3 regions of the Streptomyces sp. NPDC059897 genome follow, and region 2 is predicted to be linked to each of the others. Evidence: riboswitches for the same ligand, from Rfam matches in the RefSeq annotation. Region 2 holds a riboswitch; each other region holds the start of a gene.
What was found. Region 2 has a riboswitch for cyclic di-AMP ahead of ACFV9W_RS31315 (M23 family metallopeptidase). Riboswitches for the same ligand answer to the same signal wherever they lie in the genome.
Positions count from the first base shown of each region.

Region 1: another riboswitch for cyclic di-AMP. It lies ahead of ACFV9W_RS36260 (transglycosylase family protein); the one in region 2 lies ahead of ACFV9W_RS31315 (M23 family metallopeptidase).
Region 3: another riboswitch for cyclic di-AMP. It lies ahead of ACFV9W_RS23850 (C40 family peptidase); the one in region 2 lies ahead of ACFV9W_RS31315 (M23 family metallopeptidase).

Region 1 is NZ_JBHWKQ010000059.1:8,169-13,565, forward strand. It holds gene ACFV9W_RS36250 (cytochrome P450) at 1-664, shown strand, start outside; gene ACFV9W_RS36255 (transglycosylase family protein) at 808-1,833, shown strand; cyclic di-AMP (ydaO/yuaA leader) riboswitch at 1,966-2,168, shown strand; gene ACFV9W_RS36260 (transglycosylase family protein) at 2,173-2,889, shown strand; gene eno (phosphopyruvate hydratase) at 3,231-4,511, shown strand; gene ACFV9W_RS36270 (septum formation initiator family protein) at 4,606-5,094, shown strand; gene ACFV9W_RS36275 (DUF501 domain-containing protein) at 5,121-5,397, shown strand, end outside.
Region 2 is NZ_JBHWKQ010000039.1:46,768-52,164, forward strand. It holds gene ACFV9W_RS31295 (PP2C family protein-serine/threonine phosphatase) at 1-138, opposite strand, end outside; gene ACFV9W_RS31300 (alginate lyase family protein) at 644-1,867, shown strand; tRNA gene ACFV9W_RS31305 (tRNA-Met) at 1,930-2,003, shown strand; gene ACFV9W_RS31310 (PP2C family protein-serine/threonine phosphatase) at 2,189-3,307, shown strand; cyclic di-AMP (ydaO/yuaA leader) riboswitch at 3,573-3,708, shown strand; gene ACFV9W_RS31315 (M23 family metallopeptidase) at 3,720-4,772, shown strand; gene ACFV9W_RS31320 (aldo/keto reductase) at 4,916-5,397, shown strand, end outside.
Region 3 is NZ_JBHWKQ010000022.1:98,070-103,466, reverse strand. It holds gene ACFV9W_RS23860 (ATP-dependent Clp protease proteolytic subunit) at 39-674, shown strand; gene ACFV9W_RS23855 (hypothetical protein) at 682-990, shown strand; cyclic di-AMP (ydaO/yuaA leader) riboswitch at 1,334-1,545, shown strand; gene ACFV9W_RS23850 (C40 family peptidase) at 1,549-2,022, shown strand; gene ACFV9W_RS23845 (DUF6328 family protein) at 2,071-2,544, shown strand; gene ACFV9W_RS23840 (ATP-binding protein) at 2,528-2,965, opposite strand; gene ACFV9W_RS23835 (helix-turn-helix domain-containing protein) at 3,250-4,101, shown strand; gene ACFV9W_RS23830 (DUF397 domain-containing protein) at 4,152-4,361, shown strand; gene ACFV9W_RS23825 (8-amino-7-oxononanoate synthase) at 4,345-5,397, opposite strand, start outside.

The DNA of each region.
Region 1 (5,397 bases), on a different contig from region 2:
CAAGCGCGGCGACCCGGGCGACGACCTCATCTCCGGTCTGATCAGCGCCTCCGACCACGGCGAACACCTCACGGAGAACGAGGCCGCGGCGATGGCCTTCATCCTGCTCTTCGCCGGTTTCGAAACCACGGTCAACTTGATCGGCAACGGCACGTACGCGCTGCTCACGCACCCCGAGCAGCGCGAGCGGCTGCAAGAGTCGATCGCGGCGGGGGAGACGGGTCTGCTGGAGACCGGGATCGAGGAACTGCTGCGCTTCGACGGGCCGGTGGAGATGGCCACCTGGCGGTTCGCGAGGGAGCCGCTGACCATCGGCGGCCAGGAGATCGGCGCGGGCGACCCGGTCCTCGTCGTGCTCGCCGCCGCCGACCGCGACCCCGCGCGTTTCACCGAACCCGACACCCTCGACCTCTCCCGCCGGGACAACCAGCACCTCGGCTACGGACACGGCATCCACTACTGCCTCGGCGCCCCGCTCGCCCGCCTGGAGGGACAGGCCGCCCTCGGCACGCTCCTGACGCGCCTCCCGGACCTGCGACTTGCGGTGGAACCGACCGATTTGCGGTGGCGTGGCGGGCTCATCATGCGCGGACTGCGCACGCTCCCGGTGGAGTTCACCCCGCGTCAGAATCCGACCGGAACTGACGGGCCGTCAACAATGTGACTTTCACGTGATCTACGCTGCATCGACTTGTGACAGGCGTTCGAGTGCAGCTACGTTCACGGATCATCGCGACACATGCACAACCCGCACCACTCGCACCACCCGTCGCGCGTAGCAGCATCAGTCTCGCGAAAGGCAAACGCATGCTCTCCGGGAACGGTCGTCACCGTCGCCCCCGTCAGGCCCCTGCTCTCGTCGTCGCCGCCGGAGTCACCGGCAGCGCCATCGCGATCCCGCTGTTCGCCGCGAGTGGCGCGAGCGCCGCGACCGCGCAGGCGTGGGACAAGCTCGCCGAGTGCGAGAGCGGCGGCCAGTGGAGCCTGGACGCCGGTAACGGCTACTACGGCGGTCTCCAGTTCACGCAGGAGAGATGGGAGGAGTACGGGGGGCTCGACTACGCCCCGCGTGCCGACCAGGCCAGTCGCTCGCAGCAGATAGCCGTCGCCGAGCAGGTTCTCGACGACAAGGGGCCGAGCGCCTGGCCGATGTGCTCGCTCACCTCCGACCTCACCAAGGACGACGGCTCGGCGGATGTCGACCCGGGCGTGTCCGCGTCGCCGTCGGCGCAGCCCTCCGGGTCGTCCGACACCGACGCCGACGACACGTCGGACGAGAAGACCGAGGACGCCACCGCGTCGGCGGACCCGTCCGATTCCACCGGCTCGGCCGATTCCACCGAATCGGCCGATTCGGGAGACAAGGGTCACGACGCGGCCGAGGGCTCCGAGGCCTCGGAGGACCCGTCGGCGGACGAGTCGGCCGATACCTCCGGTAACCAGGACGAGGACTCCTCGACCCCGTCAAGTGACAAGTCCCACGCGCCTTCTGACGACGCCCCCGCCGAGACGGCCTCGCCGTCCGCCCCGCCCACCGGCGAGGCCTCGGACGGTGCCACGTCCGGCCGCCACCGCGGCGACCGCGCCGACGACGACGGTGCCGGCTCCCGTGCGGGAGAGGGACGGCATGCCTCCCGCGACGACAAGCGCGCCGGCGACACGTACGAGGTGCACGCCGGCGACAGTCTCTGGGGCATCGCGAAGGCCCAGGACGTGCAGGGCGGATGGGACGCGCTCTACGAGCGGAACAAGGAGACGGTCGGTACCGACCCAGACCTCATCCTTCCTGGTCAGAGCCTGGATCTTGGGGACGGATCGGACAAAAGGCAGTGAGGGTTCAGGTTGGTTGAGGGGGCTTTGTCCGGTGTCGTTCGAGTGAGACATGGGTCTCAAAGCCCCTGATCGACTTTGAAATCGGGCGGATCGACCGCTTACGTTCGTGACCGCTCGCTTCAGCGGGCCCCGACGGATGTCACGCCGAATCCTGCCAACGTCCGTACGGGAACAGTCGTCGCGTAAGCGCCGTAGGCAGGAGCGGGGGACCCAGGTAAGTGCCCTTCCGGGAGACCGGACGGGCTTGGGGTTAAGCAGCGCACAAGGATGCGACTGCCGGGCACTCACTGGCCCGAACCCGACAGCTCACCTCGCAGGCGTCGGTGAGGAGACATCTCCATGCTGTTTTCCGGCAAGAACAAGCACCGCCGCCCGTCCAAGGCCGTCCGCGTCGCCACGCTCGGCGGCGTCGCCGCTGCCGCCGTCGCCGTGCCGCTGATGGGTGCGACCTCCGCCTCCGCCGCCACCACGTCCGAGTGGGACCAGGTCGCGCAGTGCGAGTCCGGTGGCAACTGGTCCATCAACACGGGCAACGGCTTCTACGGCGGCCTGCAGTTCTCCGCCTCCACCTGGTCCGCCTACGGCGGCGACCAGTACGCCTCCACCGCCGACCAGGCCTCCAAGGCCCAGCAGATAGCCGTCGGCGAGAAGGTTCTCGCCTCCCAGGGCGCGGGCGCCTGGCCGAACTGCGGCTCGGGCCTGTCCTCCACCCCGAACGAGGGTGGCGCCGAGGACTCCTCCGCGCAGCAGCAGGAGACCCAGCAGCAGGACACGCAGCAGCGTGCCGACCGCTCCGAGCAGCGTCAGCAGCCGCAGCAGGAGGCCCCGAAGCAGGAGGCCCCCAAGCAGGAGGCTCCGAAGCAGGACACCGTCACCACCCCGACCGGCAAGCAGGTCGAGAAGGGCGACGGCGAGTACAAGGTCGAGTCCGGCGACACCCTCAGCAAGATCGCCGAGGCGCACGGCACGACCTGGCAGCAGCTGTTCGAGAAGAACAAGGACATCGTCAAGGACGCCAACCTGATCTACCCGGGTCAGCAGCTGCACCTCAGCTAAGACGTCCGGTCCGCACAGGACCACCGGTCCGCACAGGACCACCCGTCCGCACAGGACCCAAGGCCCTCCCAGGCCATCAGGCACGGACTCGGCATCGGCGGACGCCGAGTCCCGCCGCACCCCGTCCCCACGGGCCGCTCAACTTCGGCGACCTCCGTCCCGCTCAGCCGGGACGGAGGTCGCTGTTTTTGTTCCGTTAAGGAACATTTCGCTGTCGGCGTTGTCCACGAGACGGGCGTTCGGATGGCCGATGCCCGCGAGCCGGTTACGCTCAGGGGTGCGGGACCACGTACCAAGCAGCCGCCCGCATAGCCTGCGTCACATCCAAGAAGGAGATGCTCGTGCCGTCCATCGACGTCGTCGTAGCCCGGGAAATCCTGGACTCCCGAGGCAACCCCACGGTCGAGGTCGAGGTCGGCCTCGACGACGGGAGCACCGGCCGCGCGGCCGTCCCGTCGGGCGCCTCCACCGGTGCCTTCGAGGCCATCGAACTCCGTGACGGTGACCCCAACCGTTACCTCGGCAAGGGTGTCGAGAAGGCCGTCCTCGCCGTCATCGAGCAGATCGGCCCGGAGCTCGTCGGTTACGACGCCACCGAGCAGCGCCTGATCGACCAGGCGATGTTCGACCTGGACGCGACCGACAACAAGGGCTCGCTCGGCGCCAACGCCATCCTCGGCGTCTCGCTCGCCGTCGCCCACGCCGCCTCCGAGGCCAGCGACCTTCCGCTGTTCCGCTACCTCGGCGGTCCGAACGCGCACCTGCTCCCGGTGCCGATGATGAACATCCTGAACGGTGGGTCGCACGCCGACTCCAACGTCGACATCCAGGAGTTCATGATCGCCCCGATCGGCGCGGAGTCCTTCTCCGAGGCCCTGCGCTGGGGCGCCGAGGTCTACCACACGCTGAAGAAGGTCCTGAAGAGCAAGGGCCTGGCCACCGGCCTGGGCGACGAGGGCGGCTTCGCCCCGAACCTGGGCTCGAACCGCGAGGCCCTCGACCTGATCCTCGAGGCCATCAAGGAAGCCGGTTACGTCCCCGGCCAGCAGATCGCCCTCGCCCTCGACGTCGCCGCCTCCGAGTTCTACAAGGACGGCAAGTACCAGTTCGAGGGCAAGGAGCGCTCCGCCGCCGAGATGACGGAGTACTACGAGGAGCTCGTCTCCGCGTACCCGCTCGTCTCCATCGAGGACCCGCTGTACGAGGACGACTGGGCCGGCTGGAACGTCATCACCGAGAAGCTGGGCGACAAGGTCCAGCTCGTCGGCGACGACCTCTTCGTCACCAACCCGGAGCGCCTCGCCCGCGGCATCGAGGAGAACTCGGCGAACGCCCTGCTCGTGAAGGTGAACCAGATCGGTTCGCTGACCGAGACCCTGGACGCCGTCGAGCTCGCCCAGCGCAACGGCTTCAAGTGCATGATGTCGCACCGTTCCGGTGAGACCGAGGACGTCACGATCGCCGACCTCGCCGTCGCCACGAACTGCGGCCAGATCAAGACCGGCGCCCCGGCCCGCTCCGAGCGCGTCGCCAAGTACAACCAGCTCCTGCGCATCGAGGAGATCCTGGACGACGCGGCGGTCTACGCCGGTCGCTCGGCGTTCCCGCGCTTCAAGGGCTGAGCCTCACTGAGGCAGCAGTTCCGTACGTCCCCGCACTCGGTCCCGTACCGTGTGCGGGGACGTACGTACGTGAGCGGGGAGGCGGGAGCAGGCGATGCCCGGAAAGGTCCGAGACAGGGACTCCAGAGATCGCTTCTCGACGGCCACCCGCCTGCGTGTGCTGGGCGAGCAGACCGCCGAGCGCGTCTACCGCTCGCAGAACAAGCGGCAGGCCCGCCGCTCCCGGCTCACGGGCCGTGCGGCGCTGCTGGCCCTGGTCCTGTGCACCCTCGTGGTCGCGCTCGCGTACCCGATAAGGCAGTACGTGTCGCAGCGCGGCGAGATCGAGGACCTGCGGCGCCAGCAGCAGGAGGCCAAGGAGCGCGTCGACAAGCTGCGCGACCAGAAGGCCCGCTGGCAGGACGACGCGTTCGCCGAGCAGCGCATCCGTGAGCGCCTGCACATGGTGATGCCGGGCGAGACCGGCTACGTGGTGCCGAGCGAGCGCACCGCCGCCGAGCGCGCCGAGCAGGGCGCGGAGGACCGCCCCTGGTACTCCAACGTCTGGGACGGCGTCGACAAGGCCGACCAGGCCGACAACTGACGAACACTGAAGGAAACACCCGAGCGATGGAAACTCCCCCGCCGCAGACCGAGCCCACCGCGCCCACGGACGCCGACATCCAGGCGTTCAAGGAGCAGCTGGGGCGCCCGCCGCGCGGCCTGCGCGCCATCGCGCACCGCTGCCCCTGCGGCAACCCGGACGTGGTCGAGACGGCCCCGCGTCTGGAGGACGGCACCCCGTTCCCGACGACGTACTACCTCACGTGCCCGCGTGCGGCGTCGGCGATCGGCACGCTCGAGGCCAACGGCGTGATGAAGGAGATGACGGAGCGGCTCCAGACGG
Region 2 (5,397 bases):
GGCGACGCCGAAGATGTCCCCGCCGGAGCCGGTGACCGGCGAGATGTGACGGGCGATCAGTCGCAGTGGCCCGGAGGCCACGGTGACGGGGTGCAGTGTGAGTTGACCGGGGCGGCTGTGACCTGCGCTGTGCGACATGCGGGGTCCCGTCGTGTTGCGTGAACCCACGAGCGTAATTGGGCGTTGACCGCCGGTGTGCTCGATAAGGCGAGTACCGCTACCTACATCTATTTGTCGAAAGCTTTCTTCTCGGACCACCGCATCCGAGGGGGCCCGAAATGCCGAAGCGGGGCACCGAGGCCGGACTGTGCGGCGCGGGGAAAAGGGCCCGAAAGGGGCGGAAGGAGTGCGAAGGTGACACGAAGAGCGCAGGGAAGCGGCACAGGGCCGTTCCCGACCGGCGCAACAGATCCTGCGCCGACCGCCCGCAGGCGTCAGGCTGCTAGACGAGCGAGTCCGGCCCCCTGCCTGCCGGAAATGGCTTGGCACGCACGCTCGCGGCGTTGTCGTCGGTTGCCGACGCTCCGCGTCGACGCCCTCCTCCGCCTTGCGATCGCACGCACCAAGCCATTTCCGGCCCGCCCTCCGGGCGGACGACAGGGGGCCGGACTCGCTCGTCCAGTGATCCGACCGGAGGTGTTGCATGGCAGCGGGCGCACGGACGCGACGCGTTCTTCTGGGGGGCCTCGTCCCTCTGTTGGTGGTGGCCGCGACGGCGTGCGGCGCGGCCACACGGACCGACTCCGACGTGGGGGCGCACCCCGAGCACCGGCCCTCCGGCGGCCCCTTCGCGCACCCCGGCGTCCTGGTCGGCAAGGGGCAACTGGCCGCGGTCCGCGACCACGTGACCCGCAAGCAGGAGCCGTGGATCTCCGCGTACAAGGAGATGAGCACCAGCAAGTACGCCGACCTCGACTACAAGGCCAAGCCGTACGCCACCGTGAAGTGCCCCTTCGACGCCGAGGCCGGACAGGGCTGCGTCGAGGAGCGCGAGGACGCCATCGCCGCCTATACGCAGGCCCTGCTGTGGAACGTCACCCGCGACAAGGCGCACGCCGCCAAGGCCGTCGAGATCATGAACGCCTGGGCGGACAAGGTCACCGGGCACAGCGAGGACAACGCGGGGCTCCAGGCCGCCTGGGCCGGCGCGTCCTGGGCGAAGGCCGCCGAGCTGATGCAGTACACGTACAAGGACTGGCCGGACGGGCAGGAGCTGAAGTTCCAGCGGATGCTGCGCGAGGCCTACCTGCCGGAAGTGCGCGGCGGCTCCGCGGACTTCAACGGCAACTGGGACCTGGTGATGGCCGACGCGACGATGAGCATGGCCGTCTACCTGAACGACCAGAGCGCCTTCGACCAGGCCGTCGGGCACTTCAGGGACCGTGTCCCCGCGTACTTCTACCTGTCCTCCGACGGGAAGCTGCCGGTGAAGCCGAAGGGCAGCGGCATCGACACCCCGAAGGAACTGCGGACGTACTGGTTCGGGCAGAAGACCTTCAAGGATGGGCTCGCCCAGGAGACCTGCCGCAACTTCAAGCACGCCAGCTACTCGCTCGCCGCCACCTCCCACATGGCCGAGACCGCCTGGCACCAGGGCGTCGACCTGTACGGGGAGGTGAAGGACCGGCTCGCCGCGGCGCTGGAGCTGCACTCCAAGTACCAGCTGGGCGCCAAGGCCCCGTCCTGGCTGTGCGGCGGGAAGGTGCAGCGGGACATGGGGCCCGACACGGAGGTGGGGCTCCAGCACCTACAGGGGCGGCTGAAGATGGACCTCCCGCACACCGAGAGGCTCACCGAGAAGCAGCGTCCCGAGGGGACGGACGACCTGTTCGTGGCGTGGGAGACGCTGACGCACGCCGCCGCGTGAGCGGTCACGCGAAGCGATTCGCGTTCACTCCCCCTGATGGCGTAGAGTTGTGAACACAACGGCGCGGGGTGGAGCAGCTCGGTAGCTCGCTGGGCTCATAACCCAGAGGTCGCAGGTTCAAATCCTGTCCCCGCTACTGAAGAACAGGGCCCGGAATCTCATGAGATTCCGGGCCCTGTTCGTTTGTTTTCCGCATGCTCGCCCGTGTTGCGCACGTCACGTTCCCCACCCGTACGGCCCACCCCTGCTCGCCTCCGCGTCCCCGTGCGGGAACTCTTGGTGAGACGCCGGAAGCTGGCAGGGAACGGCAGGAGACGAGTGGTGGGGCAGCGAACAGGAGGCACCGGCTGGAGACGGAGGAGGCACGGCTCCGACACCGCGAGCACTCGCCTCTTCCTTCGGCTGCTGCCCCTGCTGCTCGTCATCGGCGGCGCGGTCTACGAGTACGTCACCCCCAGCGGCTTCCCCGGTGCCCCCTTGTTCAGCGCGGCTCCGCTGGTGGCCGCCCCGTTCTTCTCGCTCGGCGCGACGGCCCTGGTCGGCGTGGTGTCGATCGGAGCGATCGTCGCGGTGCACCTGCGCTTCACGGAGAACCTCGACTCCGTGTTCGTCACCGAGATCGTCACCGTGGCCACCGTCTGCCTGCTGGCCTGCCTGCTCAACCGGATCGTCTACCGCAGCTACGAGCAGCTGGCCTCCGCCCGTGAGATCGCCCAGGCCGCCCAGTTGGCGGTGCTGCCGGAGCCGGCCCGGCGGCTCGGCGGTCTCGCCATCGCGGCGCGCTACGAGGCGGCGCAGGCCGACGCGTTCATCGGCGGCGACCTGTACGCGGTCCAGGACACCCCGCACGGCATCCGGATCATCGTCGGTGACGTGCGCGGCAAGGGGCTCGGCGCGGTCGCGGCGGTCGCCGTCGTCATCGGGGCGTTCCGGGAGGCCGCCGAGCAGGAGGGCTCCCTGGAGGCGGTCGCCCAGCGCCTGGAGCGGGCCCTGGCCCGCGAGGGCACCCGGCGCAGCGGCATCGACGACTTCGAGGGCTTCACCACCGCGGTGCTCGCCGAGATCCCGCACGGCGTCGACCTCGTGCGGGTCCTGAACCGCGGTCACCCCGCCCCGCTCCTGCTGCTCGGCGACGGCACCGTACGCGCGCTCGACCCGTGCCAGGCGGCGCTGCCGCTCGGCATGAGCGAACTGGGCAGCTGGCCCGACCGGGCCGTCGAGGCGGCGTTCCCGTCCGCGGCCACGCTGCTGCTCTACACCGACGGGCTCTCCGAGGCGCGCGACGCGAACGGCCGCTTCTACGATCCGGCGGCCCGGCTGTCGGGACGCCTCTTCCCGGGGCCCGAGGAACTCCTCGCGGCCCTCGCCGCGGAGGTGCGCGCGCACACCGGCAACGGGACGACCGACGACATGGCGCTGCTCGCCGTGCGGCGGACCTGAGGTCCTTGATCGTTTGTTACTCGAGGTAGCCGACCGTAGTCGAACGGCGTCGCTCCGCATAACAATTGACGTACCGTCAGAGGATTGAGTCCGTTGAATGTGGGGACGGTGTGACGTCAACTCGCCCCGTTCCGCCCGCTAGTGTCCTGAAAAGTCCTGGCCAGAGTCGTGAACGATCAGTGGGAAGCGCTTGGAATTACTGTCTGCTGTCTATTAACGTTCGATAACGCAGCGCGGTCGTCCCAGCCGTCACAAGAGATGGCTCCGTGCGCACACGCCTAATCCCGCAAGGGAGCCGGGGAACCACCAACTTGGGGTGAATCGGACACCTTTGGTGTCCGTAGGAGACCTTCCTGCTCCGAACCCGTCAGCTAACCCGGTAGGCGAGAAGGAAGGAAAGGAGAGCGCCCCCGTGGCGTCGAACCGGCCTGCCCCCGACTTCTTCTACGGCCCCGAAGACACCTCCGGCGTCGAGCAGGAGACCTGGGAAGAGTGGAATCCCACCGAGGAGTCCCTCGCTCCCGTCCGCGGCAGGCATCGCGTAGCCCGCCGCCGCGGCGGATTCGCGCGCAGCTCCACTGTTCTCGGCGTCGGCGTGGTCGCCGCCGTCGGTGCGGGCGGCATCGCCACCGCACAGGGCGGCAAGCCGCCGGTCCACATCTCCATGCCCGACCTCTCCGCGGTCAAGGACTCGCTGCCCGAGGCCAAGTCGCTGCCGGGCGTGGGCTCGCTGATATCCGACGGCTCGGACTCCGGTTCCGACTCCGGCGCCACGGCCTCCCCGCTGAGCGGCGCCGGAATCACCCAGGCCGAGGCCGCCGACGGACAGACCGGCGCGGGCGAGGCACTGCGGGCCCGCATCATGCAGCAGGCCGAGACGCAGCAGGACGCCGCCGACGCCTCCGCGAAGCAGGCCGCCGAGGAGGCCGCCGCGCAGCAGGCCGCCGAAGAGGCCGCCGCCAAGCAGGACGCGGCGAAGGCCAAGGAGATCGCCGCGAAGAAGAAGGCCGAGGCGGAGGCCCGCCGCAAGGCGGAGGAGGAGCGCCTGCGCAAGCTGGCCGCCGCCTTCAAGCTCCCGGTCGCCTCGTACACGCTCTCCGGCACCTTCGGCCAGCCCGGCTCCATGTGGTCCTCCGGCTACCACACGGGCCTCGACTTCGCCGCCTCCACCGGTACCCCGATCCGCGCCATCCACTCCGGCACGGTCACGGAGGCCGGCTGGGCGGGCGCGTACGGCTACCGCACGGTGCTCACGCTCGACGACGGCACCGAGCTGTGGTTCTGCCACCAGTCCTCGCTCAATGTCAGCGCGGGCCAGAAGGTCACCACCGGCGACGTCATCGGCCGCGTGGGCGCCACGGGCAATGTCACCGGGCCGCACCTCCACCTGGAGGTCCACCCCGACGGGCAGTCCACCGGCGTCGACCCCGGGTCGTGGCTGCGCGACAAGGGCCTCTCTCTCTGAGGACCCATGAGTCCGTGAACCCGTGAACCCCGGCGGTCCTGGCGCTGACCCCCCGACGTCAGGGCTGCCGGTTTGCCCATTCTTGGGGCAACTTCCGGGGTGCGCCCGGAATACCGTATTCCGTACGGGTGTTGAGGCAGAGCATGACTTCCTCCTCTTCCACGCTGCGCAAGCTCGGCACCTCCGACCTCGAGGTCTTCCCGCTCTCCCTGGGCGGCAACGTGTTCGGCTGGACCGCCGACGAGGCCACGTCCTTCGAGGTGCTCGACGCGTACGTCGCCGCGGGCGGCAACTTCATCGACACCGCCGATGTGTACTCGGCCTGGGTGGACGGCAACAAGGGCGGTGAGTCGGAGACCGTCATCGGCACGTGGCTGGCCTCGCGCGGGCGCCGCGACGACGTCGTCATCGCCACCAAGGGCAGCCAGCACCCCGAGTACCAGGGCCTGTCCGCCGCCAACATCAAGGCCGCGGCCGACGCCTCCCTGAAGCGCCTGGGCACCGACCACATCGACCTGTACTACACGCACTACGACAAGCCCGAGGTGCCGGTCGAGGAGATCATCGGCGCCCTCGACGAGCTGGTGAAGGCGGGCAAGGTGCGGCACATCGCCGCGTCGAACAT
Region 3 (5,397 bases), on a different contig from region 2:
CGCAGCCAGACCTGAAGCAGCGCCTTGAGGAGGCCCCCATGCCCCGTCCGTCCGGCCGCTACGTCCTGCCCGAGTTCACCGAGCGCACCAGTTCGGGCAGCCGCACCCTCGACCCCTATTCGAAGCTTCTGGAAGAGCGCATCGTCTTCCTCGGGACGCCGGTCGACGACGTCTCGGCGAACGATGTGATGGCGCAGTTCATGCACCTCGAGTACCTGGACCCCGACCGGGACATCTCCCTGTACATCAACTCCCCGGGCGGCTCGTTCAGCGCGATGACCGCGCTCTACGACACGATGCGGTTCGTCGGCTGCGACGTCGCGACGACCTGTCTGGGGCAGTGCTCGTCCGTGGCCGCGGTGCTGCTCGCGGCGGGGACACCGGGCAAGCGGATGACGCTGCCCGGCGCGCGCGTGGTGATCGACCAGCCCTCGCTGCCCGAGCCGGCCCAGGGCCAGCCGAGCGACCTCGAGATCTACGCGAGTGAACTCACGCGCATGCGCGACCAGTTGGAGGAGCTGCTCGCCCGGCACAGCGGACGCACCAAGGAACAGGTGGGCGCGGACATCGAGCGGGACACCGTGCTGACGGCCGAACAGGCCCTGGAGTACGGCCTGGTGGACCACGTCGTGGAGAACCGGACCGCCACCCTGCGCTCCCCCGGCGCGAGGTGATCGGCCGATGTATCCGCCCGAACTCCCGCCGCTGCCCGCGCTGACCCGCGCCGAGTGCGAACTCGTGGACCGCTATCTGGAGGTCGTCGATCTCGTCGCGCGGATCAACCCGGCCCGGGGCGACGACACCTACAGCGGCCTGCGCGCGGCGCAGGCGCTGGCGAGCAGGGCCGTCGAACTGCGGGACGCGCTGAACCTGATGCACCAGAGGGGCGAGAGCCGCATGCACGCGAGCACGCTGGCGCGGGCGCTGCGCGTCCTGGACGGGGAGCGGCGAACCAATCGGGTCACGCTTCCTTCAGAACCGGTCGGTTGAAGTCGGTTCGAGTCAACCGGAGCCGCAGAGCGTTCACCGGACATCCGAGCCGCCGGACCGCGACCCAAACGACCCAGACGGGGTACCCCGGACGGCCCAGCCTCCGGTACGCAAATGAGCCCGGCAAAGTTGCGTACGCGTCGTAGGCGGCCGCCGGAATATGGCCTTCCGCCGCTGGTACGGGCCTCGTCGGGCCTCGGCGGGCAGGGGCGAAAGCCGCACCGTCCACCCGAACGGGTCAAGCGTGACGAGCCTCACTTACCGCCGGTTCACCACGGTTTTCGCCTCGGCCGTGCGTGAAGATCCGTTGCGACGACAAGCCCCCGCCACCGCGGCGGGGCGGTCCGCACGGACGCCGAGTCCTGCCAGCGTGCGGATGCCAGGTCGACAGGAGTGCATCGGCAGGAGTGGAGGACCCGAGCACGACGGGCCCCCGCCGCACCTCGTCAGAGGCCGCGCCGGACGGTCCTTGGGGTGAAGCCGCGGTACGCGGCCGGGCAACTTCGCCACCCGAACCCGACAGGTCATCCTTCACAGGCGGTTGACGAAGGGTTGCGCATGACTGCGCTGAATCGTGTTCCGTCGCTGCTGACCCGGGCGGGTACCGCTTCCGCCCTCTCCCTCGCCGTCGCCGGCGGGGGGCTCATGGTCCCGGGCGCCGCATCCGAGGCATCGGCGGCGACGGCATCGGTCAAGGCACTGCAGGTCGCCGCGTCCAAGAAGGGTGCGCCCTACAAGTGGGGCGCCGCCGGGCCGCACCGGTTCGACTGCTCGGGGCTCACGCTCTACTCGTTCAAGCGGGCCGGCAAGAAGCTGCCGCGCACCGCGGCCCAGCAGTACAACCGGACCAAGCACATCTCCAGGTCCCATCGCTCACGTGGTGACCTGGTGTTCTTCCGCTCCGGCCGGAGCATTTACCACGTCGGCATCTACGCCGGCAAGGGCCGCATCTGGCACTCCCCGAAGACCGGTTCCGTGGTCCGTCTGGAGCGGATCTGGACGAACAGCGTGCTGTACGGCCGGGTGCGGTGAGGCGCCGCGCTCGCGCTTGAGCGTGCCGCGAGCGGATACTCGTAAGGGATGAATGAGCGCAACGAAACGCCGCTGGAACGCGCCGATCGGAACTTCGGTGAGCTCCTTCAGGAGCTCCGGGTCACCCAGACCGGTGTGCAGTTCCTGTTCGCGTTCTTGCTGACGCTCGCCTTCACTCCCCGGTTCCCGTCGCTCGACACGGTCCAACGGACCACGTACGTGACGACGCTGCTTCTCACGGTCATCGCGGCCGCGCTGTTCACGGCGCCGGCCGCGGTGCACCGGGTGCTGTTCCAGATGGGCGCGAAGCGGCGGATCGTACGGGTGTCCTCACGGCTCGCCGCGTACGGGATGGCGGCGCTCGTGCTGGCGCTCACCGGGTCCGTGCTGCTCGTGGTCGATGTGACCGTCGGCAGGGCCGGCGGGATCGCCGCGGGCGTCGGGGCGTTCTGCATCTGTGCCGGGCTGTGGGGGCTGCTGCCGTGGCTGATGCGGCGGGCGGTCCTCAAGCGGGACGACTGACCGAGGCCACCCAGGGCAGTGTGATCCACACCGTCTTGCCGCCCTCCGGGGTCGGCCGCACCGTCAGGGTGCCGCCGCACTCCGCGGTGAGACAGCGGATGATGACCATCCCCCGCCCGTTGTCCTGCTGGACCGCGGCCGGCAGCCGCTTGGGGTAGCGGGGATGGCTGTCGGTGACGCCGATGCGCAGCTGCTCGTCGCGCTCCAGCTCCATGTCGACGGTGAACGTCGGGGACTGCCCGAGGGTGTGCTGCACCGCGTTCGTCGCGAGTTCGGACACGATCAGGCGGACGGTGTCCGCCGCGTCGGTGCCGGACGCCATGCCCCACTCCGCGAGAACCGACGCGACGTACCTGCGGGCGGACGAGACCGAGGCGGGATCGCTCGGCAGGGTGACGGATGCTTCCTGATGGTCTGCCATGGCGACGTGTCCCTTTCCCGCCGAGGTGGCTCGTCCGGCCTCGCGGATCGCTCGCGCGCGGGCCCCGGCAACTGCTTCGCGCCAGATTGCCACTTGGACGTCCCACTGTGGTGCCGATCCCCCAAGATATGCATATATCTGTCGCTCGATGCGGTGAACTCTGCGCCGGTGGACCGTATTTGGGCCGGGACACGCTCCGTCCTCTACCGTCGGCTCAGACACGCGTCCCGTGCGGGCCGGGAGGGAGCCCGGCCGGGTGGCGCGAGGAGCCCGAGGAGTCCTCCATGAAATACGGTCCCGCGGTACGCCGCCGCAAGCTCGGTGCCGAATTGCGGACGCTGCGCGTCCAGGCCGGCCTCACGAGCGGGGAGGCGGCCCGGCTCGTCGGCTGGCACCAGTCGAAGGTGAGCAGGATCGAGACAGGGCGCAGTGGCGTGAAGCCTTCGGACGTGCTGCGGCTGCTCGACGCCTTCGAGGCCCGCGATCCCGGGATCCGGGAGCTGCTGGTCGCGCTGGCCGGCGGGGACGAGGCGGGCGGGCACCACTGGTGGCACGCGTACCGCGGTCTGCTGCCGCCCGCCTACCGCGATTTCATCAGTCTCGAGTCCCAGGCGTGCCGCATCAGGACTCTGGAGACGAGCGTCGTACCAGGGCTTCTGCAGACACCCGAGTACGCGCACGCGGTGACACGTTCCGTGCTGAACGGGGCGCCGGACCGGCACATCGACGCGCTGGTGGAGGTGCGGCTCGCACGCCAGGACGTGCTGCGCGCCGATCCTCCGCTGCGGCTCACCGCGGTGCTCGACGAGGCGGTGCTGCGCAGGGAGGTGGGCGGGAACGGTGTGCTGCGGCGGCAGTTGACACATCTGGCCGAGGCGGCGGCGATGCCGCATGTCCGGATCCAGGTGCTTCCGTTCGCGTCCGGTGGTCATATCGGCCTGACAGGGCCTTTCGTTGTGTTCTCTTTTCCGAACACATCTGATCTGGATGTGGTTGTTCTCGACCATTTGACGAGTAGCCTCTACCTCGAACGGAAAGAAGACCTCAAGGCGTACACGGACGCCTTTGACGCTCTTCTGCTCCATGCCAGGTCACCCGAGGATTCGCTGGAATTCATCGCAAAGATTGCCGGGTAAACGAGGACGCCGACACCTCGTCGTGCGCCGGCACCGCGTGAGGAGGCACCATGACCATTGCCTGCAGTACGTCGCTGAGCGGAGTCCGATGGCGGCGCAGCAGCCGCAGCACGGGCGCCAACAACTGCGTGGAGACAGCCCCGTTGAGGACGAGCGGGACGACCGGCCTGCTGGCCGTCCGCGACTCCAAGCACACGGCGGGGCCCGCGCTCCTGTTCACGTCCCGGTCCTGGCGGAGTTTCGTCAACTCCCTGCGGTAGCGGCCCCGTTGGGGGCAGTGCGGCTGATCACCCGGACGGCCTCGGCGACCTCGGTCGCCGTGAGGTCGGCGCGGGCGGTCAGTCGCAGCCGCGCGATGCCGTCGGGCACGGAGGGCGGCCGGAAGCACCCCACCGAGAGTCCCGCGTCCCGACAGTCGGCCGCCCAGCGGACGGCCGCGTCGGGCGAGGGGGCGCGCACGGAGACGACCGCGGCGTCGGGGCGCACAGCCAACAGCCCTTCTTCACTGAGCAGTTGATGCATGGACGACGCCACGTGCCGGGCGCGCGCGGCGCGTTCGGGCTCGCGGCGCAGCAGTCGCAGCGCCGCGAGGGCCGAGCCGCACGCGGCCGGGGCGAGACCCGTGTCGAAGATGAAGGTGCGGGCCGCGTTCACGAGATGGTCGATGACGTGGGCCGGGCCGAGGACCGCGCCGCCCTGGCTGCCGAGCGACTTGGACAGGGTGACACTGACGACGGTGTCGGCGGCGCCCGCGAGACCCGCCTCGTGCGGGACGCCGCGCCCGCCGGGACCCACCACACCGAGCCCGTGCGCGTCGTCGACGATCAGGCCCGCACCGAACTCCCTTGCCGCCCCTGCCAGTTCGGCGAGGGGCGCACGGTCGCCGTCCACCGAGAACACCGAGTCGGTGACGACGACGCTCGGCCCCTCATGCGTGCCGAGTGCCTTGCGGACGGCTTCCGGGTCCGCGTGCGGAGCCACTTGAGTGGCACCGCGGGCGAGCCGGCACCCGTCGATCAGCGAGGCGTGGTTGCCCGCGTCGGACACGATCAGTGAGCCGTGCGGGGCGAGCGCGGTGACGGCGGCGAGGTTCGCCGCGTACCCCGAGGAGAACACCAGGGCGGCCTCGAAACCGCAGAACTCGGCGAGTTCCCGCTCCAGGCGGGCGTGCAGTTCGGTGCTGCCCGTCACCAGGCGGGACCCGGTGGCCCCGCCGCCCCACCGGCGCGCGGCGGCGGCCGCGCCCTCGACGACCTCGGGGTGCCGAGCGAGGCCCAGATAGTCATTGCTCGCGAG